DNA from 2 places in the Pantoea sp. X-Soil-OKNW-556 genome. Region 2 is predicted to be linked to the other one. Evidence: predicted binding sites of a transcription regulator. Region 2 holds the regulator's gene; the other holds the start of a gene.
The links. Region 2 encodes CRP, which controls carbon source genes, mostly activating them, when cyclic AMP is high. Its sites were predicted from a motif close to ATGTGANNNNNNTCACAT; they were not measured.

Region 1 (12,290 bases), 190 kb from region 2:
GGGCAACAAGGCATCATCGCCCTGAATATTCATCACCCCGTGAGAAACCAGGATAATCTCGGTGATGCCCGTGAGCAGCAGCACCAGACTGGTGATGGGGATTGGCAGGACAATCGCACACCAAATCAATGCCGGGACCGGGAACGTCAGGCTACCCGCGCCACCAATCATCGCGCCAATGGTGAGCGACAGCACCACGCCCGTCAGCGGCAGCAGTTTTCCGGGATGCAATAATGAACGCCAGGGGACGGTACGCAGCGGGCGTGCCAGTAATACCGGCAGCAACATCAACGACGTGGAGAATTGTTCGCTGAACCAGTCGCCCCAGGCAGTAATAAAGCGTGCGTTGAAATCCACTTCCTGCGCCCAGGCACCCCAGGTAGCACAGGCCAGCGCCGCCAACAAACAGGCGGGGAAAATACGCATCGCGTTGATCACCTGGCTATTCGCCGAGGGCGGCAGCAGATGCTTAATCAGCATGCTCACCGCGACCAGAATAAACAGGATATTCGCCACATTGAGGGTGACCGCAGGCAGCGCCCAGCCTGAAAATACCGTATCGTTGAACACCATAGCGACAAAGCACACCACATAACTGGAGATGCGGTGCAGATAAGGATTACGCACCATCAACCCGGCAATCAGCGCGTTGACCGGCCAGAACAGCGACAGCTCCTGCGGCACACGCAAATGGCTGCCGATAAAGCAGAAGAAAAGCGTGATGAGGAACAGTGAGAGAGCATTCTTCTTAAAATTATTCTCTGCAAACAGCTTAACGCGCATACGTCTGAACCCTGTAACCTGGAAAGTCGCTGCCATACGCCGGTGGGCATCAGCAGGCATTAAACCTGAAAAGTTAGTAATCTGATTCGTTAATTAAGCTCGTGTTCATCCTTCAACTCTGCGGCTGAATCCATCGCCGGTACTAAAGGATGTTGGAGAAAAGCGGGATAATTATGCCCTGTAAACAAAAAAATCGGATATCCGAGATATCCGATTTTTAAGCCAAAACACAAATTTCAGTGGCTAACCGATTGCTATTTTACCGCGACTGGCCATTGACTCAGACGAATGCCACGTTTATCCGCACTTTCGCCAAAATCCTGGAGTACCGCCTTCACATCCGGATCGAGATACTCAGCATTATCGTGGTCCACAATCACCACGCTATTTTCCGGGATCTCCGCCAGTAGTCCCTGCAATTTGGGATTGTGAATAAAGGTCAGATTCTGCTGGAAGCGCAATACGTAATGGTCGTCATAACGGGTGAGTTGCAACGCATTACGATGGCTTTGATAGAGGCTACACAAAAGCTGGGTCGCAATACCGATGCCAATCCCCGCCAGCATGCCAAACACGATGATGCCGCCAATGGTGGCGAGGAAAGGTACATATTGCTGCGCACCCATACGTATTTGTTCGATGAACAAGCGTGGCGTCGCCAGTTTATACCCGGTATACAACAACACCGCAGCGAGGCTGGCGAGTGGGATGGCATTCAGTAAATCGCTGAACCACAAACCGCAAATCAGCAGCAGCACGCCATGCAGCAGAATCGACACCTTGGTTTGTGCACCCACGCTGACGTTAACCGAACTACGCACAATCACCGCAGTGATCGGCATCGCCCCAAGTAAACCGGCGGTCAGATTTCCCACCCCCTGAGCAAACATCTCTTTATTGGGTGACGGTGCCGGATGTTGTGGACGCAGCTTTTTCAGCGCCTCCTGACTGAGCAATGTTTCCAGGCTGGCAACCAGCGCCAGCGTCACCGCCACCACCCACACCGACGGATTACGCCATGCCAGCCAGTCCGGGGTTTCCAACTCAGCAGCAAGCTGAGCCATGCTGTCAAACTCCGGCAGGGCAATACGCGGCAGGCCAGCCAAACCGAAGAGCGTCGCCAGACAGCCGACCAGTACCGCCACCAACGGCCCCGGTATCCAGCTCAACGCTTTGATCGACTTGACGACAGGCGTGGTCCACAACCAAAGGATCACCAGGCCAACGCCCGCCACCAGCATTGCCGAGGTGGAGAAGGCAAACTCGCCATTGACCAGCGACACCAGCTCCGCATCGCCTGCGGCCCCCAGCGCCACCGGAATCTGCTGGATAATCAGCAAAATACCAATCGCGGCCAGCATTCCTTTGATAACGCTACCCGGCACCAGCGCGATAAAACGTCCGGCACGCAACAAACCAAACAGGCACTGCAACAAACCGGCAAGAATCAATGCGGTGAGAAAGGCGGAGAAACTGCCCAGCGTCTCGATTGACGCCACCACAATGGTGACTAACCCGGCGGCCGGGCCGCTCACGGCGAAGCGCGACGGGCTTAACGCAGTGACCAGCAACCCCCCAATCACCCCGGTGAGCAGACCGGCAAACGGCGGCAGGCCACTGGCCTGGGCAATACCGAGACAGAGTGGCAGCGCCACCAGAAAAACCACCAGACCGGCCGGGATATCCTGGCGCAAGGTATGCAGATTCATGGTATCGATTCCTCTGTAGATTGCTGAATTAACTCTTTGAGATGTCCTGATTGCAGGTCATACACGCAACCAAACACGTCCAGCGTCTGACCGGCCTGCCATGCCGAACGCACCGGTTCGCTGCCAGTCAGTTGAGCAAATTGGGCCAGCACGTTGGCCTCCACCAGACGGTTAAGTTTGTCGCTCTCCTCTTCGTGCGCATCGGCAGCACGATACGCCGCCAGTCCCTGCGCCAGGTCACGGCGCAGAGCTGCAATGCGGCGCGCCAGCGCCGAATCCTCTTTAGCCAGCGTGCTTTCCGGCAGTCCCAGCGCGGCCTGCACCCCGCCACAGCCGTAGTGGCCGCACAACACAATGCGTTGTACGCCGAGATAGAAAATGGCGTACTGCAATACGCTCATTAAGTTGTCGTCATCAGGCACCACCATATTGGCGATATTGCGATGGACAAAAAGCTCGCCGGGATGTGCGCCAGTCAACACTTCCGCCGGAACACGGCTATCGGAGCAGCCAATCCACAAGGAATGGGGTTTCTGCTGATGAAGATATTTTTCGAAATAGTGCGGATTACGCTGGCGGCGCTGTAATGCCCAACTGCGATTTTTCGCTAATAAGGGTTTGAGTGTCGTCACAATTATCTTCTCTTAATGTCCGGGAATATCGCATCCAGGCGAATAACGCCGTGAATAAGACCTGATTCAGGGGAAAAACTGAAGATCCCTCACAGAAAATGGTTATAGACACTTAAGAGTAGTTATGCACCAGGAATATTTCTACGTGCGACAAAATGCCTCTCAATGTAAATTGAGATTCAGTTTACGTCAGAGAAATGTAAGGTTATGCAAGAGATGGCCGCAATGTTACGCCGAATGATACGCATTAAAATCATAAAGTTATTTATTAATTTCAATGGTGAGTTTTTAATGCAATGACAAAAAAATACACGTACTTTGATCAGGACTTTCGATCTTCCATACCAGACAGACCATTTTTACCAGGAAATATCTTAATTATAAAATTTATGATTAGACGATTTCACCATAAAATAATCTTTATTGCAGAATAACACGCCATTATCGACCGATTGTGGTGGCAAGAGATCAGGAAAATAATGAGTGGAGTAATAGTTGCAATGAAAAGTAAATATTGCTGGACCTAAAGCGGATAAAAAAGCGCCCGCATCACAGGCGCTTTTTTGCCTGACGAATTATTTACCGTTCCACGCTTTGAGACGCGCTTCACGTACCTGCAACTGCTGTTCTGGCGTCAACTTGTTGTAGTTTTCCGCCATCCCGCTCTCCCAGTCACCATAAAGTGGATTAGGCAGGACGATAAACTGGGTGCCAAAACGCTGATGGTTGCTGCTCACGAACGCCTGACGCTGCGCGTTGCCCTGATGCCATGTCGCCCCACCAAAATCATTCAGGTTATCCCCGGCGTACAGCACCACGTTATAGCCTTCCGCTTTGATGGCATCAAAACGCGCCTGTTTGTTGGAACTGCCGGTACTGAGTCGCACCGTTTTTTCACTCACCCCGGTAAAACCGAGTTTCTTCAGGTTATCCACCGTCGCGGCGTAATCTTTCTGGTCACGGTTGGAGACGTAAAACATGATGCCGCCGTGACTGTTCACGTAGTTAGCGAAATCGACCGCTCCCGGTACCGCCGTTGCCTGGCGCGCCTGGGTCCAGGCAGACCAGGTTTTTCCGCTGAATGGCTGACCATTCTTCGCCTGCCACGCGCTGTAGGCGCTGTTATCAATCATCGTTTCGTCAAGATCAACAATCACCGCTTTCGGCTTACCCGCCAGCGAAGGGGCCTGATCAAACGCCATACGCGCAGTATTGAATGCCTGCCAGCTCAGCGCCTGATATTCGCCCGACTGCTGGAACCAGTTGACGGCCAGCACCGATTGCTGGGCAAGCTGCATCTGTGCCTGCTGTTTGTTTGGCTGCGCGCAGCCTGTCAGCACCAATGCCATCAGGCCGGAGGCGGCCAGCCAGGTGGTTTTTTTCATCATTTCATCCTTAAGCGATTGCGGTCAGTTTAGGTAAAGCGTTAAAAATGTAGCAGTTAACCAACGCGGTTGGCAGTACAAAGCGATCGGCAAGATAAAGGAGATACTTATGGCTCACCACCCACTCCAGGTTCCACGTTCATCCTTGCTGGATGCGCTGAGCTGGCTGGAGTACGCCTTTCAGCCTGCGGGCGTTGCAGCTCCTGACGACGCGGCCTACGGACACCAGCGCCATAGCGCGACCGTGGTGATGGCGACCGATAACCTACCGCCCAAAAGCTGCGAATCTGACGCGGTGATTGGCGAGGGATCGCGACCGGTGGCGGTGTACACCGCCGATTGTTTGCCGGTACTGTTTGCCGATACCCATAGTCGCCAGGTGGCGGCGGTGCATGCTGGCCTGAAAGGCACGCTGTCCGGCGTGTTGAACAGCACCATCGATCGTCTACTCACGTTGGGCGCGCAAACGAACACGCTGCATGTCGCCATCGGCCCGGCGATTGGGCCGTGCTGCTACGAACTGGGTAGAAATTTAGTGGATGAAATGCAGGCACAACCGGGTTTGCCCTCCCTGAGCTGGTCCGAAACCCAACCGAAAAATCTGCGTGCTATCCGTCCCCAGGCACAACCACAACAGCACGGGATCTGGTTTGACTTGCCGCATCTGGCGCGGGGCTTACTGCAACAACGCGGTATCCCGGCTGCGCAGATTGAGGTGGTGGAGATGTGTACCTATTGTATGGCCGAGAGCGGGTCCAGCTACCGCTACAACACCCATTTCGCCAGCGGTTATCAGTCACGTTTTTCGTGGATCCGCTGCCGTGACTGAAGGGTTTCACCGATAAAAATCTGGTAGTTAAGATCAACGCTGTCCACCGTGAACGCCGGATCGGCGATCTTCTTCAGCAGCAGCTCTGCCGCCTGGTAGCCAATCTCATAGCGTGGCGTGACCACGCTGGCGAGGCTGGGATACATTTCACGGCTGCTCTCCAGGCCGTGAAAACCACTGATGGCGATCTTATCCGGCACCGCAATCCCCTGACGCTGGCACCACGACAAAGCGCCGAGGGACAAATCGTCATTGGTGCAGAAAATCGCATCCAGTTCAGGGTGCAGCCGCAATGCCTGTTCCAGCATGGTGGCTCCCAGACGCTGGGATGACATGGCGCGAGGGTTGATACGTGCCGCCCGTAACTTCTGCTCCTGCATGGCTTTACGAAAGCCCTGAAACCGACACTCATCACGCCGATCGTCCAGCGAGCCGAGATAGACAATGCAGCGCCGCCCCTGTTCAAGCAACGTGCGCGTCATGTCGTAGCCCGCATCGAAGTTGTTGTAACCCACCTGCATATCCAGACACGGCCCCTGGGTATCCATCACCTCAACAATCGGGATGTTAGCCGCACGCAGATATTTCACGGTACGGTGCGTATGGTGCTTATCGCTCAGGATAATGCCGTCAATATTCCAGGAAAGCAGGTTACGTACCTGCTCCTCCTCGCTACGGGGATCATAGTTGTAGTTGGCGATCAGCGTTTGACAGTGACTGGCGCGAGTGGCCTGTTCGATGCCACTCAGCAGATCGGCAAAGATCTGATTTTTAAACGATGGGATCAACACCCCCAAGGTACGTCCCGGTGCATGACCCGGCATCGCTACCGGGCGTTGGGGATCGTAATTAAGCTCAGCCATTGCGCGTGCGATACGCTCGCCGGTTTGTGCTGCGACCTTATCCGGTGTGCGCAGATAACGGCTGACGGTCATCCGGGTAACGCCCGCCCGCTCGGCAATATCCTGCAACGTTGTTGTCATAGCTCACCTCCCTGTGCAGCCATATTATTTAGTGGATCAACGCGTTAAGGATTAACACGCCCGCCAGACCCAGGATCGAGATCAGCGTTTCCATCACCGTCCAGGTTTTCAACGTCTCAACCACGCTGAGGTTGAAATACCCTTTGAACAGCCAGAAGCCCGGATCGTTAACGTGCGAGGCGATCACGCTACCGGATCCGACCGCCAGCACCATCAACGCCGGATCGGCATGAGTCGCCGCAATGATTGGCGTCACGATACCCGCGGTGGTGATCGCCGCAACCGTGGCAGAACCGAGCGCGACACGCAGCATCGCGGCCACCGTCCAGCACATCAGCAGCGGAGACAGCGAGGAGCCTTTCATCATATCGGCGATGTAGTTACCCACGCCGCTATCCACCAGCACCTGCTTGAAGGCACCGCCACCGGCAATGATAAAGATGATCATGGCGATGGCAGCGATCGACTCGCCACACATATCCATCACCTGCTCCATCTTGCGCCCATTGCGCAGGCCAAGGGTGAAGACTGCAATGACCACGGCGATAAACAGTGCCACTGCCGGGTTGCCGATAAATTCAAAGAACTGACGCAGCGGATTCTCTTTCGGCGTGGTTAATTCAAACACCGCAGCGACCGCCATCAGCACCACCGGGATCACGGCGGCGAAGATACTGATTCCGAAGCCCGGCATCTCCTCTTCCGTGAAGATTTTCGGGTTATACAGCCCTTCCGGCGGTGACTTTTCAAAGCTTTTGAGGAACTTCGAGAAGATTGGACCGGCGACAATGACCGTCGGGATGGTGATGATCATGCCGTACAACAGCGTGGTGCCGAGGTTCGCGCCGAAAATAGTGGCGATGGCCGTTGGACCAGGATGCGGCGGCAGGAAGCAGTGCGTAACGGACAGCGCAGCCACCATCGGCACACCGACATACAACAACGGCAACCCGGCAGCGGCAACGATGGTGAACACCAGCGGCAGCAGCAGCACAAAGCCCACTTCATAGAACATCGCCAGACCAACAATCAGCCCGGTGACCACCAGCGCCCATTGCAGTCGCTCCTTCCCGAAGGCGGCAATCAACGTGGTCGCGACCCGTTGCGCGGCCCCGGTGTCCGACACCAGCCGCCCAAGCATGGCACCGAAGCCGAGGATCATCGCCAGCCCGCCCAGCGTTGAGCCGATACCTTTCTGGATCGACGCCATGACATTCAGCGGCGTCATCCCTTCGGCAATCCCCACCACAGCGGAGACAAACACCAGAGCGATAAAGCCGTTGACCTTGAAAACAATCATTAAAACCAGCAGGAGAACCACGCCCAGAACGATTATGGTTATTGGCATTTTTTATTATCCATAGAGAAACAAGAGGTGATTAAGGTTTAGGCGCACCCTGGTGAATGCGCCAGTCACATCACACCGCCACGCGCATACCGCCATCGACGAATAGCAAGTGACCATTGACGAAATCGGAGGCTTTTGAGGAGAGGAACACCGCTGCACCAATCAGCTCCTCAGGTTTGCCCCAACGCGCCGCTGGGGTACGTTTGGTGAGCCAACCGGTGAAAGCCGGATCGTCAGCCAGTGCCTGGGTCATCTCGGTAACAAAGTAGCCCGGTGCAATGGCGTTGACCTGGATATTGTGACGCGCCAGCTCAACGCACATACCGCGTGTCAGCATGGTGACGGCCCCCTTGGAAGCGGCATACGGCGTGATGGTGTCGCGGCCCAATTCGCTCTGCATCGAACCGATATTGATGATTTTGCCTTGCTGACGTCCCACCATCTTCTTCGCCACCGTTTGTGACACCAGGAATACCGCGGTCTGGTTCACGGCAATCACGTCATTCCAGTCCTGCTCAGGGAATTCGAGGAACGGACGGCGACGCTGAATACCCGCGTTGTTCACCAGCACATCAATGGCGCCCCACTCGGCTTCAATCTCGTCTACCGCCTGCTGCACCTGCGCCGATTGTGTAACATCAAAGGCTTTCGACTGAGCACGCAAGCCAAGGTCACGCAGTTTCGCTGCCGCCTGCTCGGCCCCGGCTGGGGTGGTGGCGTTGACGATCACTTCTGCACCCGCTTCCGCCAGACCGCGTGCCAGCAGGAAACCAATTCCGCGCGCCGAACCGGTGATCAGTACGCGTTTACCTTCGAGGGAAAATAGCTGACTCATCGTATCTCCTTAAAATGTTAACTGGACTTTTGCCGCCCGGGTTTTGTCGCCCGCAAACTGCAACGCCGCATCAATGTCCTGCCAGCCATATGCTCCGCTGAACAACGGCAGCGGCTTGACCACGCCCTGTGCCAGCCACTCGACAGCGGTATTGAATTCATGGGTAAAGCGGAAGGAACCGACCAGGTTAATCTCTTTAGCAATCAATTGCATAATCGGGAACGAGGGAATTGCTCCGCCCATACCCACCTGCACGAGAGTACCTTTGGCGCAGGTCACGTCGAGGCAGCGTTGCAACGAAGAAGGGTGACCAGAGGCTTCGAAAGACACGTCAAAGTAGCCTTTGTCTGCCAGGTAAGGGGTGAAGTCGCCGTTGGCGGCATGAATCACGTCAGTGGCCCCCATTTGCTGGGCCATCGCCAGTGAACGTTCGCTGATATCGCTACAGACAATCGATGCCGCACCACGCGCTTTGGCCGCTGCGGCGATCAGGCAGCCAATCGGGCCAACGCCGGAGATAAACACATGCTTACCGGTAAGATCGCCTGCCTGGTGGGTGGCATGGATGCACACCGCCAGCGGCTCGGCAAACACCATCACGCTTTCGTCTGCGTCCTGTGGGAAAGGGATGCACTGCGCGCTGTCCACCACTTTGTACTGGGTAAACCCGCCATCGACATGCGGCACATACATGGCGCTGCCGAAGAAGCGCATCGAAACGCACTGGTTTTCCTGCTCACGGCGGCAATATTTGCATTCACCGCAAGGTTTGGACGGGTTAACCGCCACTTTTTGTTCCGGCTTCAGGCGTGGATCATCACTTTCCACCACAAAACCAATCACTTCATGGCCGAGGATCATCGGCATCTTGACTTCATAGCTACCGACTTTACCTTCCTGATAATAATGCAGGTCGGAGCCGCAAATACCCCCGCGCGTAATGCGTACCAGCGTGCCTTTGCCGTTCCACTCCACCTGCTGCTGCGCCACGCTGACTTGTTGTTTTCCGGTGATCACGCAGGATTGCGTTTCGATTTTCATAACTTCCCCATTCAGTGGTGTTGCAATGGGGGTCATAAAACCGGGTTACAGGGGTTAAAACTGTGATGAAGATCACTCAAAACCATGTTACGGAAAAGCTGTTACGCATAACGTGATACGGGCAAGCTGATTCAGCGTCGGAGGCAAGATCGCGCAATAAATTGCGCGTGGACCCCTGGTGTAGCGGTGCGATTTATCGCGCTTTTTTGACACTTCTCACAAGCTGGATGCATTGCACTTCCTTCCCAATTAATTGACGCTAAAGTTAACTCATCCGACCACTTAATTTATGAGTGATTATGACTCCGCATCCTGAGTTGTTTGTTCCGCTGGATTTAGGCTTTACCCAACTCAAAAACCGCTTTCTGATGGGTTCCATGCACACCGGCCTGGAAGAACATGCCGATGGCGCATCCCGGCTCGCTGCCTTCTATGCAGAGCGCGCGCGTGAAGGGGTGGCATTGATTGTTACCGGCGGTATCGCGCCCAATCCGCAAGGAGTGGTCGCCCAGGGTGGGGCCATTCTTAATCAGGAAAGTCAGTGCGGCTGGCATCGCACCATCACCGATGCGGTACATGCCGGGGGCGGCAAAATCGCCCTGCAAATCCTGCACGCCGGACGCTACAGTTATCAGCGCAATCTGGTCGCCCCCTCACCGTTGCAAGCACCGATCAATCCGTTTATGCCCCAGGCATTGAGCGACGCTGATATTCGGCAAACCATCGCCGACTTCGCCCAATGCGCCCGCCTCGCTCAGCAGGCCGGTTACGATGGCGTCGAAATCATGGGTTCAGAGGGTTACCTGATAAACCAGTTTCTGGTAGCGCACACCAACCAGCGGGACGACGACTGGGGTGGCGATGTGTCACGCCGTCAACGTTTCGCGCTGGCGGTGACGCGTGCAGTACGCGAGGCGGTCGGTAACGATTTCATTATTATCTTTCGCATCTCAATGCTGGATCTGGTGCACAACGGCAGCACGCTGCATGAAACGCTGGATCTGGCGGAAAAACTGGAGCAGTGCGGCGTCACGTTGTTTAACAGCGGCATCGGTTGGCACGAGGCGCGTATTCCAACCATCGCCACCTGCGTGCCACGCGCCGGTTTTGCCTGGGTGACCAAACACCTGCGCGAGCGCGTTTCCGTGCCGGTGATTGCCACCAACCGCATCAACCATCCGGCGGTGGCTGCCGAGCTGTTACGTGACGGCATTGCGGATATGGTGTCGATGGCGCGCCCGTTTCTCGCCGATGCCGCCTTTGTCAGCAAAGCCCAGACGGGTGATGACGCAGCGATCAATACCTGTATCGCCTGTAATCAGGCCTGCCTCGACCAGATTTTTGTCGGCAAAGTGACCTCCTGTCTGGTCAATCCCCGCGCCTGTCATGAAACGCTGATGCCGGTGACTGCTGCCACTCAACCCAAACGGCTGGCGGTGGTGGGCGCAGGACCGGCGGGTATGGCATTTGCCTTGCAGGCGGCACAGCGCGGGCATCAGGTGACGCTATATGAAGCCGAGGCGCAGATTGGCGGGCAGTTTAATATCGCCCGTCAGATCCCCGGCAAAGAGGAGTTCAGCGAAACGCTGCGTTATTTCCGCCACCAACTCCAGGCCGCTGGCGTGGAGATTCATACCCAGTGCCGCGTCAGCGCCGACCAACTGGAGGACGCCGATGAAGTGATCGTCGCCACCGGCATTGCGCCGCGCCAACTGACGTTACCCGGCATCGATCATCCGTGCGTACTCAGCTATCTCGACGTATTGCGGGATAAAAAACCGGTCGGCAAGCGGGTGGCCATTATTGGCGCGGGAGGCATCGGTTTTGATACCGCAGAATATCTGCTGCATCAGGCAGGTCATCACGAAGATTTCTACCAAAGCTGGGGCGTTGACCGCGCACTGGCGGCTCGTGGCGGATTGATTCCCCCCCAGCCGCTGCCCGCTGATCGGCAGATCTGGTTGCTGCAACGTAAATCTGGCAAACCGGGTGCCGGGCTGGCGCGCACCACCGGCTGGATTCATCGCGCCAGTTTGCAGGCCCACGGCGTCACCATGTGGGGCGATGTGGAGTATCTGAAGATTGACGACCAGGGTCTGCACCTGCGTCATCAGGACCAAACCCAGGTGCTGGCGGTGGATAACGTGGTGATTTGTGCCGGTCAGGAACCGCTGCGGGTGCTGGCAGATCAGCTCACTGCGCGCGGCAAAAAGGTCAGGCTGATTGGCGGGGCCGATGTGGCGCAGGAGCTGGATGCCCGCCGCGCCATCGCACAAGCCACCGAGCTGGCGCTCAGCCTGTGATTAACGCAGTTTGACCGAACGCAGCACCACAAACTTGGCATTCGACGCCACCAGCGTGCAGTTGCCAAACAGCTTCTTCATTTTGTGGTGATAATCGAGGTGGCGGTTGCCAACGATGCGCAACTCGCCGCCATATTGCAGACATCGTTTGGCATCACGCAGCATCTGCCACGCCAGGTGGTCAGTCACCGCATGCTGCTGATGGAACGGCGGGTTGCAGAGCACCGCGTGCAGACGATCGGACGGGAAGCCGCTCAACACGTTATTGACGCGGAACTGGCTGCGATTCACATCCTGCGGTCGGTTCACTTCAACGTTCAGACGACTGGATGCCACCGCCATGTACGATTCGTCAAAGAACAGCACCTCCGCCTGGGGATTCTGCTCCAGCGCCATCAGGCCAATCACCCCATTGCCACAGCCAAGATCGACAATCTCCCCT
Region 2 (12,290 bases):
CATTGCGATGAAATCGATGATGAGCAGTCGCGTTTTGTAGAAACCGTCGCGGCACTGGCTCATCGCGATGGCATGGGGGGCAGAGTGACCGCCAGTCATACCACGGCGATGCATTCCTACAACAATGCCTATACCTCACGTCTGTTCCGTCTGCTGCGCCTGTCAGGTATCAACTTTGTCGCCAACCCGTTGGTAAATATTCATTTGCAGGGCCGTTTTGACAGCTACCCCAAACGGCGCGGCATTACCCGGGTTAAGGAGTTGCTGGAGGCGAATATCAACGTCTGTTTTGGTCACGACGATGTGTTTGATCCCTGGTATCCGCTCGGTACCGCCAGCATGTTGCAGGTGCTGCATATGGGGCTGCATGTCTGCCAGTTGATGGGTTATGAACAGATTGATGCGGGGTTGCAGCTAATCACCACCAACAGCGCCAAAACCATGCAACTTAGCGGTTATGGCCTGGAGCCGGGTAATGATGCCAGCCTGATTATCCTGCCAGCCGAAAGCGGATTTGATGCGGTGCGACGTCAGGTGCCGGTGCGTTATTCGTTGCGTAAAGGCGAGCTGGTGGCAGCAACAGAGCCTGCAAGCAGTGAGATCTATCTGGGGGAAACGGAAGCGGTAACCTTTCGGCGTTGAGTTGCAGGGCGGACTGACGTCCGCCCGCGCAGGTTAGTGCGTAATATGGCCGTGCTGGCGATGTTTAGTGACAAAGCCGAGCAGTACACACATCACAAACACCACGGCGTATAAGCCGTTAGCAGTCGCCAGTGCCGCATGCGCACCGCCTTTCGCCACAATCGGACCGGTGACCACAAAGGTCAACATGGTACCGACGGTACCGCAAGTCAGGATAAAGTTGACCAGCTTCGGTGATGAGGCTTTGGTTTGCAGTGAACCCAGGGTGATGATGGTGGTGTAGATAGCGCTGGAGCTGAAGCCGAGTGTCATGATGATCCAGTGCAGCATATTGGCGTCATTGGTGCTGACAAACCAGTACATCAACACGGTGGCAATCGCCGCCAGTACCATCAGGATACGTTGCAGATCGAAGAAGCGCAGCAGGAAGCTGAACACCCACATGCCGACCATATAGGCGGTCCAGAAGTTACCTACTAACTGGCCGGCAGCAGCGATATCCATCCCCATGGTTTTGGTGGCGTATTCCGGCACCCAGGAGATGAAGCCCAGTTGGCCGAGGATGTAGCACAGCGCGGCAATCGACAGGAACAGCACGCCGATACCCCATTTCTCTTTTTCCGCCGCCTGCGTTTCGGTGTTGTTTTTCAAAACCGGGAACTCAACGCACAGCGCCAGCACGAAGATGGCGATATAAATAACGCCAATGCAGGCGTAAACCCAGTACCACGGCAGGGCGCGCGCCAGCAGGATGCCAGCGATAATCGGGAACAGCGTACCGGCCATGCTGAAGAAGGAATCAGTAAACAGCAGGCGTGAACCGCGCTGGCGACCATCGTACAGATGGGTAATGAGGAAGGTGCCGATCGACATGGTAATGCCGCTCACCACACCAAGCACAAACATGCACAGTGAGAACACCGACAGGTTGTGGCTGGTCATCAGACCAAACACCGCCAGTACCATTAGCACGAAGCCAAAGATCAACTGACGTTTTAACGGCACAATCACCATCAGCCAGGCGTTAAGGAATACCGCGACCAGAATACCGGTATTGAGAAAGGTGAAGGTGTTACTCATTTCCGAGATCGGCAGCTGGAAATACTGTGCAATATTGTCCAGTACCATCCCGGTCACAATCACCAGTGCGCCCGTCAGCGCATAAGAGAAAAAGCTGATCCAGGTAAGGCCAATACGATTACGGTTTGTCATGTGGGGGACCTGTTTTGAGCACCGAAGTTGGCAAAAAGTGTCATGAATTGTAAATGCAACTGTGATCTTAATAAACAAAGAGTGAAATAAGGTTATTAGATTTCACTAATAGTGTGATTTGCGTCACGCAAATGATTGCGTAGCCCCGAATTTCGGGCATTTGCCGCTGCCGCGTAAATATAGGTAAAACGCTGGCTCTTGTATTACATGCTCTTTACAATCAATCTCGTTTTGAGCTTGCACTTCATGGTAAGGAATCTTTCATGTTTAAACGTACTTTGACAGCGGCAGTTGCCCTGTTAGCGCTCTCATCTGTTTCCGTTTCTGCCCTGGCGGCAAAAGGCGATACTCACGTTCTGCTCACCACCTCTGCGGGTAATATCGAACTCGAACTGAATAACCAGAAAGCCCCGGTGTCGGTGAAAAACTTTGTTGATTACGTCAACAATGGTTTCTACAACAACACCATTTTCCATCGCGTGATCCCTGGCTTCATGGTGCAGGGGGGCGGTTTCACCACGGATATGCAGCAGAAGCAAACCAACGCGCCAATCAAAAACGAGGCAGATAACGGCCTGCGTAACCTGCGCGGCACCATCGCGATGGCGCGTACTGCGGAGAAAGACAGCGCAACCAGCCAGTTCTTTATTAACGTTACCGACAACGCCTTCCTTGATCACGGACAGCGTGATTTTGGCTATGCCGTATTTGGTAAAGTTGTGAAAGGAATGGACGTGGCCGATAAGATTTCTCAGGTGCCGACCAAAGATGTGGGTCCGTACCAGAATGTGCCGTCAAAACCGATCGTTATCCTCTCCGCCAAAGTTCTGCCCTGATTTTTTTGCGCGCCATTTTGCGATGGCGCCTCCTGCCGCTCTCCGGCAAAGCGAATATTTGCTGCTTATACTTAGGGCAAATTGCTTGCCGGAGGCTCTATGACCAGCAAACTGACCGACAAACAGAAAGCCACGCTGTGGCAACAGCGCCGTGCTGCCAGCTATCAGGCCAGCTGCCGTCTGGCGGGCTATATGCTGAGCGAACCGGCCATCACGCTTGAACAGGCCGACGAACGGCTGACCTCGTTAAGGAGGCAATATGGCGGATAACTCACTGGCGGTACGCGATCCCTATCTGTGGCATAACGACAGCGTGCTGAAGAATCGCCTGGATATTCACGACAGCGCCCAATTGCGTAAAGCCGAACTGGCGTTCAGCGCGGCACGGCTTGCCACCCTGGAGTTGGGGCCGCAGCGCAGGGGGATGCCATGGCTGTGTCATATTCATCGCACCCTGTTTCAGGATCTCTACAGTTGGGCCGGTGAGCTGCGCACGGTAGATATCTGGAGCGACGAGACGCCATATTGTCACTGCGCCTACATCGAGAAAGAGGGTAACAACCTGATGAGTGCACTGGCGGATGAAGACGGGTTGAGCCATCTGGCGCAGGATGAATTTGTCAGGCGTCTGGCACATTACTACTGCGAGATTTATGTGCTGCATCCGTTCCGGGCCGGGAATGGCCGCGCACAACGCATCTTCTTCGAGCAACTGGCGTTGCACGCAGGCTATTTGCTGACGTGGGATAAACTGGACCGTGATAGCTGGCGTGCGGCGATTCGCGAGGCGGTAGGTGGCGATTTAACTCTGCTCAGTGCGCAGTTTGCAAAAGTGGTAAGCCCCGCCCGCTAAAATGCGTAGAATAGCGGCGGTTTGACCTGCCTGAGGGCGCTATGCTGCTGTTAATCGATAATTACGACTCCTTCACCTGGAATCTCTACCAATACTTTTGCCAATTGGGTGCTGACGTCAGGGTGGTGCGCAACGATGCCATCACCCTCGACGAAATGGAGGCGCTACCGCTCACTCATCTGGTGATTTCGCCTGGCCCCTGCACTCCGGATCAGTCCGGCATCTCGTTGGCGGCGATCCGCCGTTTTGCTGGCCGCTTACCGATCCTTGGCGTATGCCTTGGCCATCAGGCCATTGCCCAGGTGTATGGCGCGCAGGTGGTACGCGCGCGTCAGGTGATGCACGGCAAAACGTCGGCGATTCGCCATAACGACAGCGGTGTCTTTCGTGGGTTAAATAATCCGCTCAACGTCACCCGTTACCATTCGCTGATTGTGGCGCGCGCGACCCTCCCTGAAGAGTTCGAAATTACCGCCTGGAGCCTGCGTGATGGTGAACCGGATGAGATCATGGGATTCCGCCATAAAACGCTGCCACTCGAGGGGGTGCAATTTCACCCGGAAAGCATCCTCAGCGAGCAGGGCCATCAGCTTCTGGCGAATTTCCTGAAGACTTAAGTTGTGTTTGCCTTTGTGTGATTTTTTATGCATATTTTGTGATTATAATTTCACGTCAGCTCAACAAATAATCCGATGAGGTAGGCAATGGCAGCAGAAAAGCTAGCGGTAACCCGGGAAACGTTCGATAACGTTATTTTGCCTGTTTATGCACCAGCGCAGTTTGTGCCGGTAAAAGGCAAGGGCAGCCGAGTCTGGGATCAACAGGGCAAAGAATATATCGATTTCTCTGGCGGCATCGCGGTGACTGCGCTGGGCCACTGCCATCCGGCGCTGGTGGAAACACTGAAAACCCAGGGGGAAACCCTGTGGCACACCAGCAATGTGTTCACCAATGAACCGGCGTTGCGTCTGGCGAGTAAACTGATTGCCGCGACCTTTGCTGATCGCGTGTTCTTTGGTAACTCCGGTGCCGAAGCTAACGAAGCCGCGTTTAAGCTGGCGCGCTACTACGCCTGCAAAAAACACAGTCCGTTCAAAAGCAAAATCATCGCCTTCCATAACGCTTTCCACGGGCGCACGCTGTTTACCGTATCAGTGGGTGGTCAGCCGAAATACTCCGACGGCTTTGGCCCGAAACCGGCTGATATCGTGCATGTTCCCTTCAACGATCTGGCGGCGGTAAAAGCGGTGATCGACGATCACACCTGCGCCATCGTGGTCGAACCGATTCAGGGCGAAGGCGGTGTGATGCCTGCCACTCCTGAGTTTATGCAGGGCCTGCGTGCCTTGTGTGATGAGCACAACGCGCTGCTGGTGTTGGACGAAGTGCAGAGCGGCATGGGCCGTAGCGGCAAGCTGTTCGCTTACGAACACTACGGCATCACCCCGGATATCATCACCACCGCGAAAGCGCTGGGCGGCGGCTTCCCGGTAAGCGCGATGCTGACCACCAATGAAATCGCCTCGGTGATGGCTCCCGGCGTGCATGGCACCACTTACGGCGGCAACCCGCTGGCCTGTGCGATTGCCGAAACGGCGCTCGACATCATCAACACCCCTGACGTGCTGGACGGTGTTGAATCACGCCGTCAGCAGTTTGTGGAAGCCTTGAAAGCGTTGGATAGCAAATTTGACCTGTTCACGGATATTCGTGGCAAAGGTCTGTTGATCGGTGCGGCATTGAAGCCGCAGCATGCCAGCAAGGCGCGTGACATTCTGCATGCCGCTGCCGCCGAAGGTCTGATGATCCTGACTGCTGGCAATGATGTGATCCGTTTTGTACCGTCACTGGTGATTGAACCGACCGATATCGAAGAGGGTATGGCGCGGTTCGCAGTGGCTATCGAGAAGGTGCTGGCGGCGTAACTCAGTTTTTCACCCGTAGTCCGGTCAGCCAGCGGCCATGATGTGGTCGCTGGCTCCATGCCAGAGAAGAGATGGTGTGCATCACGTTCAGGTGTTGCAGAATGCGCTTCACATGCTGCTCGACAATCGTTACCGCCCCCTCATTGATGTTTTCCGGTGCTTCCAGAATATTGCTGTCGTTACCGGGGCCATCATGCTCCAGCCGCTGCTGACAGCGTTGCAGCGCGATCTCACAGGATTGCAGATACCTTTCCGCCAACTTAGGCGTCAGCATGGTATGTTCGCGTGCCAGGATAGTCATGGCGTTGATGTGTTCGACAATAAACTGACTGTGCGTCACCCAGAGCCGCATATCTTTCAGGTACTGCGAATTGAAGCCCGGCTCGGTCATCGCCTGATTCAGCGAGTTAAACATGGCGTTATGCGCCTGGTTGACCTTGATGCGCTGATACGCCAGTTTCTCCGGTGACTGCTCCGGTCCGAGCAATAATTGCATCGCTTCCTGGTCGGCTTCCAGCGCATCGTGCGCATTCTTACGCAGTAAGCCGCTCTGCCACTGCGGCCACAGCCAAATCATGCCGCCAAAGGCAATCAGACATCCCATTAGCGTATCCATCATGCGTGGCAGCAGGAACTGCGCGCCATTCAGTGACAGCAACTGGAGCGAATACACCGCCGTCACCGTAAAGCCAATCATTGACCAGCCGTAATATTTACGTGTCACCAGATAGCTGGCGAGGGTGATCGCCAGCATAAACAACAGGGTGATGGATTCCGGTACGTCAAAGCGTAACGAGGCGGCAGCAATCAACAGCCCGGCAAAGGTGCCGAGCGCTCGGTGTTGAATTCTTACCCGCGTGGCGCTGTAGCCATTCTGGCTGACGAACATGGTGGTCATCAGAATCCAGTAAGGTTTGGGGATGTTGAAGAACAGCGCCAGCGCGCTACCAAACATCAGCATCACGGCAAAACGTGCAGCGGTGCGTAAGGCGGGGGATTTCAGCGACAGATAGCTGCGCAGCGCCGGAAAAAACGGCAGACGCCGTTGGCGATCGGCCATCAGATCACGGGTATACAGCGGTTTCTGGGTGCGCAGCACGCGCGCAATGCGGCTGAAGTGATACAGGCAGAAATTCCCCACCGGATTGTCCGGGTGCTGGCGGGCAATTTTTTCCAGCGCACCCAGCTGCTTATCCATTTGAAACCGTTCCGGCAGTTGGTGATACAAAATGGCATCGGCCAGCAAGCGCAGACGGGCGGAGATGGTCTTGGCATTCCAGCGAATCACCGCTTCAGCATGGCTCTGCTCCACCAGCTTTTGCACTTCTTCCGGCTGATGCAGGCTGACGGAGATATGTTCCTGCAAATCGAGTGCCACCTGAAAGGCACGCGTCAGGCGTTTATGGCTGTTATCGCGGCTGGCCGACAGCATATGCATTTGCTGGTAGCAGGTGGTGATCAGATCTACCGCTTTTTGCTGGCGTGCCAGCAACGGCGGCAGCGCTTTCTCCGGGTCGGTCAGCTGCGTCAACAGGGTATATTTGGCATCGCAATAATCCGCCAGCTCACGGTACAGCAGGCTCAGCGACTCGCGCATCGGCTGCTCTTTCCACAGCCAAAACCAGAACCAGTTGAACAACCCATACCACAAGGTCCCGCCGATATAGAGCAGCGGAGGCACCCAGATCGGCATACGTCCCACCAGGCTCAGGGTAAAGATGGAGGCAATCAGCGTGGCGGGTAACAAGCGGCCATGCAACGGGCTGATCTCACCCGTCACGCCCACTAATAGTGGCAGCACCAGCAGAATCAGCGGCAGGGGGACGTGATAATCCGTCAGCCACTGGATCAGAAAGCTGCCGGTCGCAAACAGGGAACCGCCAATAATCAGGCGTTTAAAAAAGCGTTTATGGGGCGTATCAAGACCGGCGATGTTGCAACAGGCGGGCACTAAGGAGAACAGCAAGCCTTTTTGCAGGTCGCCAAACAGCCAGCCGAGGGCCACGGGCAGGCACAGCACCAGCGTTTGCCGCAGGGCATAGTTCACTTCGGGATGATAGATGATTCGACGCCACATCAGCTCATCGCAGACAAAAACGGCGTGATGCTGCCATCACGCCGTGGGTGAGAAGAAATTAGCGGGTGCCGTAAACGACGATGGTTTTACCATGTGCGGAGATCAGGTTTTGATCTTCCAGCATTTTCAGAATACGGCCAACTGTCTCGCGTGAGCATCCGACGATCTGACCAATTTCCTGACGGGTGATTTTGATCTGCATCCCGTCCGGGTGGGTCATGGCATCGGGCTGTTTGGCCAGATTGAGCAGCGTCTGCGCAATGCGACCGGTCACATCAAGGAAGGCAAGGTTGCCCACTTTTTCTGATGTCACCTGTAGGCGACGCGCCATCTGCGCCGAAAGACGCATTAAAATATCCGGGTTTACCTGAATCAGCTGACGGAATTTTTTGTAGGAAATTTCAGCCACTTCGCAGGCAGTTTTGGCTCGTACCCAGGCACTACGTTCCTGACCTTCTTCAAACAGGCCAAGCTCGCCGATGAAATCCCCCTGATTGAGGTAGGAGAGAATCATCTCTTTGCCTTCTTCATCCTTGATCAGCACCGCAACGGCACCTTTCACGATGTAGTAGAGCGTTTCCGCTTTCTCACCCTGATGAATCAGGGTGCTTTTGGATGGATATTTGTGAATATGGCAATGGGACAGGAACCATTCGAGTGTAGGGTCTGTTTGCGGTTTGCCGAGAACCATTCGCTATTATCCTCTGTTGTAATCGTGCCCAAAACACAGGGGGCAGTTTTCCCTGTCAGGCGGTGAAATCGTAGAGCGCTTCCTGTTAAGGAAAATTATTCGGGTGGACTCTTAAGCCAGGCTTCTGATTCTTCCCGCCTTCGTCTATTGCGACGAAAATATTTTCAGCTCTGTTTGTAGCACAGCTTTTGCTAGCTGTCTTCTGTTGTCTCGCTTCAGCAAAAGGGCGATTAGTCTGGATTGCTGTTTCTCAGGTGAAAGCGTACTCTGGCGGCAAATCAGCCTATTCAGGAGAAAGAATAATGCAGGCACGGGTTAAATGGGTGGAAGGGCTTACCTTTCTCGGAGAATCCTCATCAGGTCACCAGATATTAATGGATGGCAATTCGGGCGACAAAGCACCGAGCCCGATGGAGATGGTGCTGATGGCGGCAGGCGGTTGCAGCGCGATTGACGTCGTGTCGATCCTGCAAAAAGGGCGCAATGATGTGAAGGATTGTGAGGTCAAACTGACCTCGGAACGTCGTGAAGAAGCGCCACGCATTTTCACACATATCAACCTGCATTTTATTGTTACCGGCAAAGCGCTGGGCGATAAAGCAGTGGCGCGGGCGGTTGATCTGTCGGCTGAAAAATATTGCTCGGTAGCGATTATGCTGGGCAAAGGGGTAGAAATCACCCACAGCTACGAGGTTATTGAACTCTAGCCCGGTCGTAACGGCGCGATAAATCGCGCCGTTACGGTTATGTTTGATTATTCGATGCGTTTGCCTTCAATCAGTCGCTGCACCAGCGGCGTCATAATCAGCTCCATCGCCAGACCCATTTTGCCGCCGGGCACCACCAGGGTGTTCATATGCGAGATAAAGGAATCCTGAATCATCGCCAGCAGATAGGGGAAGGCAATACCTTCCAGACCACGGAAATGGATCACCACAAAGCTTTCATCAAGTGATGGAATTTCACGCGCAGCAAACGGGTTAGACGTATCGACGGTGGGTACGCGCTGGAAGTTGATATGGGTGCGTGAGAACTGCGGGGTGATGAAGTTGATGTAATCTTCCATCGAACGCACCACCGAATCCATCACCGCTTCGCGTGAATGGCCGCGCTCGCTGGTGTCGCGAATCAGCTTTTGAATCCACTCAAGGTTGACGATCGGTACCACACCTACCAATAAGTCGACGTGTTCAGCCACGTTGTGCTGCTGCGTCACCACCCCGCCGTGCAAGCCTTCATAAAACAACACATCGGTGTTTTCCGGCAGCGGCTGCCATGGGGTGAAGGTACCCGGCACCTGATTCCACGGCACGGCCTCGTCATAGGTATGCAGATATTTGCGCGACTGACCAAGACCGGTTTTACCGTATTGCTTAAAGGTTTGCTCCAGCAGGCCAAAATCGTTGGCCTCCGGGCCGAAATAGCTGATATGACGGCCAAGGTCGCGCGCTTTGCGGATCGCCATGTCCATCTCAGGGCGCGTGTAGCGATGAAAACTGTCACCTTCGACCTCTGCCGCATGCAGGTTCAACTGCTGGAATATTTTGCGGAAGGCAAGGCTGGTGGTGGTGGTTCCGGCGCCGCTGGAACCGGTAACGGCAATGATCGGATGCCTGGCTGACATAACAAAGCTCCCTGTGAAGTCCGGCGATGAGCATTGTTAGCACGAAAAGCCGGGATGTGCATTAGCCGCGAAATTCACCGCGTGCCATGATATTGACGGTTTCGTGCAGTTCTGACCACACCAGTACTGCGTCACCGCGTTCCAGCTGGCGACGCACATCAGCGACTTTTTGCGCCAGACTGCGCTCCTGTTCACCGTAGTCGGTGCCTTCGCGTAATACAAAGGCTTCGATCAGGTTTTCCAGCGTTTCAGCTTCAAGTTGTTGCCACGGAATAATCACGATCATACATCCAGGTAAGTTGATAACCACTGCGGCACGCGTTGTTCCAGCCACATTTGCGGTCGTAGCAGCGTACCGCCAACAAAGCCGACATGGCCGCCTTGCTGCGTCAGCTGATATTGAATCGAGGACGACAGTTGCTCCGGCTTCGGTATTACTGCGTCGGTCATAAAGGGATCGTCCTTAGCATGGATGATCAGCAGCGGTTTGCGTACCCCGGTCAGCAGCGGCATCGCGCTGGCACGATGATAATAATCGCCTGCGTCGACAAAACCGTGTGCTCTGGAGGTGACGGCATCGTCAAAGTCGCGCAGGCGGCGCAGGGCGCGCAGTTCGCGTAAATCGACCGGCAGGGTGCCAGGCCAGGCTTTCAACTTACGTTTAGCGTTCTTTTTCAGCTGCGTCAGCAGGTAGTGCTGATAAAAACGTGAGAAACCGTTCTCCAGCTTCTGGCTACAGGGTTCCAGCAGCAGGGGCGCAGAGATGGCGACTGCGGCATCCAGCGGCGCATCATGTCCCTCCAACCCGGTCAGACATGCCAGCATATTACCGCCCAGCGACACGCCGACGGCGGTGGTGGGGACATCGCCCCATTCCCGCTTTAACCAGCGCAGAAAGTAGCTGGCATCTTCGGTTTCGCCGGAATGGTAAATCCGGTGCAGGCGGTTCGGTTCACCGCTACACCCGCGAAAATGCATCACCACTGCCAGCCAACCGCGTGCCTGACATGCCTGCATCAACCCATGCGCATAGGGGCTGTGAAAGCTGCCCTCTAAACCATGAAACAGCACCATGCGTGGTTTGTGCGCGGCCTGAATAGGGTCTTCACTCCACGCAAGATCGACAAAATCGCCGTCCGGTAAATCGAGGCGTTGCCAGTGTGGGCGCAGAGTCACGCGCCGCCTGAGCAGACGCGGCAGCAGAGTTTGCAGATGCGGATTGCGAAAACCGCTGAGAGGAATGAAGTCCTCTTCGGGCGGGGAGTCAAAATTACTGTGGTAAACGCTTGTCTGATGCATATCTCGCTGATAGTTTCGATGGGTTTTTTGGCTTTCCTGGGTGAGGAGCACCCGAATCAACATGGAACTGAGTCTGTTTTTGTCAATGCTGGGCTTTCTCTGGGTCGCTGCGATCACGCCAGGGCCTAATAATATGTTACTTACCGCCTCCGCTGCCAACTTTGGCTTTCTGCGTTCTTTCCCGTTGTTAATCGGCATCATGATCGGTATGCAGGCGATGCTGCTGATGGTGGCCTTTGGCGTGGGTGGCCTTATCCTACTCTATCCTGCCTTACATCTGGTTCTGAAAATCGCCGGTAGCCTTTATCTGCTGTGGCTGGCATGGAAAATCGCCACGGCGGAGTATGAGCAACTGGATACGGATTCGGCCCCGCCGGTTCCAACGCCGTTCTGGCAGGGCGGGTTACTGCAACTGATTAATCCAAAGGCGTGGCTGATGGCGTTGGGGGCCGTAGCCAGCTTTAGCCTGGCGGGGGCCGCTTACCTGCACTCGGTGGTAGCAATTAGCGTCGGTATGGCGTTGGTGAATGTGGTTTCCGGGGTGATCTGGATGGGCTTCGGCTCACTGATTGGTCGTTTGCTGCGAAGCCCGCGTGCGTGGAAAATCTTTAACCTGGCGATGGGAATCCTGACCGCCGCCTGTGTGCTGTTGATTTGGCACTAAGTCAATCCGAGGCGCGTCTGACGCGCCTTTTTTGTATTTGCGTATTCTGCATAGTCTTGCCCGATGATTGCCTAAGAACCGATTTTCATTAGGGATAATTTTTAATTCCTTTATGAAACCATTACTGCTGGCGACACTGCACCCAACATAAAAATATTGGGGTGTACGATGATGGCAGTGAAGAAAACCATAACCACATTGGCAGCAGCGCTGGCGTTGCTGACCTTCCAGGTCGAGGCGGTTAACGTCACGGTGGCGTACCAGACTTCGGCGGAACCGGCCAAAGTGGCGCAGGCCGACAACACCTTCGCCAAACAGAGCGGCGCGACCGTTGACTGGCGTAAGTTTGATAGCGGAGCCAGCGTGTTGCGTGCGCTGGCGTCTGGCGATGTCCAGATTGGCAACATCGGCTCCAGCCCGCTGGCGGTAGCGGCCACTCAGCAACTGCCGATCGAGGCCTTCCTGTT

Region 1: the regulator CRP is predicted to act here: its motif matches at 9,606-9,623, upstream of idnD (L-idonate 5-dehydrogenase).

The regions. Positions count from the first base shown of each region.
Region 1 covers NZ_AP035990.1:3,903,171-3,915,460, forward strand. The annotation lists gene AC6I8T_RS18085 (GGDEF domain-containing protein) at 1-783, opposite strand, end outside; gene AC6I8T_RS18090 (SulP family inorganic anion transporter) at 1,038-2,486, opposite strand; gene AC6I8T_RS18095 (carbonic anhydrase) at 2,489-3,130, opposite strand; gene AC6I8T_RS18100 (5'-nucleotidase, lipoprotein e(P4) family) at 3,700-4,509, opposite strand; gene AC6I8T_RS18105 (purine nucleoside phosphorylase YfiH/LACC1 family protein) at 4,619-5,338, shown strand; gene idnR (DNA-binding transcriptional regulator IdnR) at 5,302-6,321, opposite strand; gene AC6I8T_RS18115 (gluconate:H+ symporter) at 6,350-7,669, opposite strand; gene idnO (gluconate 5-dehydrogenase) at 7,740-8,504, opposite strand; gene idnD (L-idonate 5-dehydrogenase) at 8,514-9,545, opposite strand; gene AC6I8T_RS18130 (NADPH-dependent 2,4-dienoyl-CoA reductase) at 9,845-11,848, shown strand; gene rlmG (23S rRNA (guanine(1835)-N(2))-methyltransferase RlmG) at 11,849-12,290, opposite strand, start outside.
Region 2 covers NZ_AP035990.1:4,093,214-4,105,503, reverse strand. The annotation lists gene AC6I8T_RS19185 (cytosine deaminase) at 1-642, shown strand, start outside; gene tsgA (MFS transporter TsgA) at 676-1,854, opposite strand; gene ppiA (peptidylprolyl isomerase A) at 2,118-2,690, shown strand; gene AC6I8T_RS19170 (YhfG family protein) at 2,790-2,960, shown strand; gene AC6I8T_RS19165 (putative adenosine monophosphate-protein transferase Fic) at 2,950-3,543, shown strand; gene AC6I8T_RS19160 (aminodeoxychorismate synthase component II) at 3,585-4,160, shown strand; gene argD (bifunctional acetylornithine/succinyldiaminopimelate transaminase) at 4,248-5,468, shown strand; gene AC6I8T_RS19150 (YccS/YhfK family putative transporter) at 5,470-7,545, opposite strand; gene crp (cAMP-activated global transcriptional regulator CRP) at 7,604-8,236, opposite strand; gene AC6I8T_RS19140 (OsmC family protein) at 8,539-8,943, shown strand; gene AC6I8T_RS19135 (phosphoribulokinase) at 8,991-9,860, opposite strand; gene AC6I8T_RS19130 (YheU family protein) at 9,922-10,140, opposite strand; gene AC6I8T_RS19125 (hydrolase) at 10,143-11,159, opposite strand; gene AC6I8T_RS19120 (LysE family translocator) at 11,221-11,823, shown strand; gene tauA (taurine ABC transporter substrate-binding protein) at 11,992-12,290, shown strand, end outside.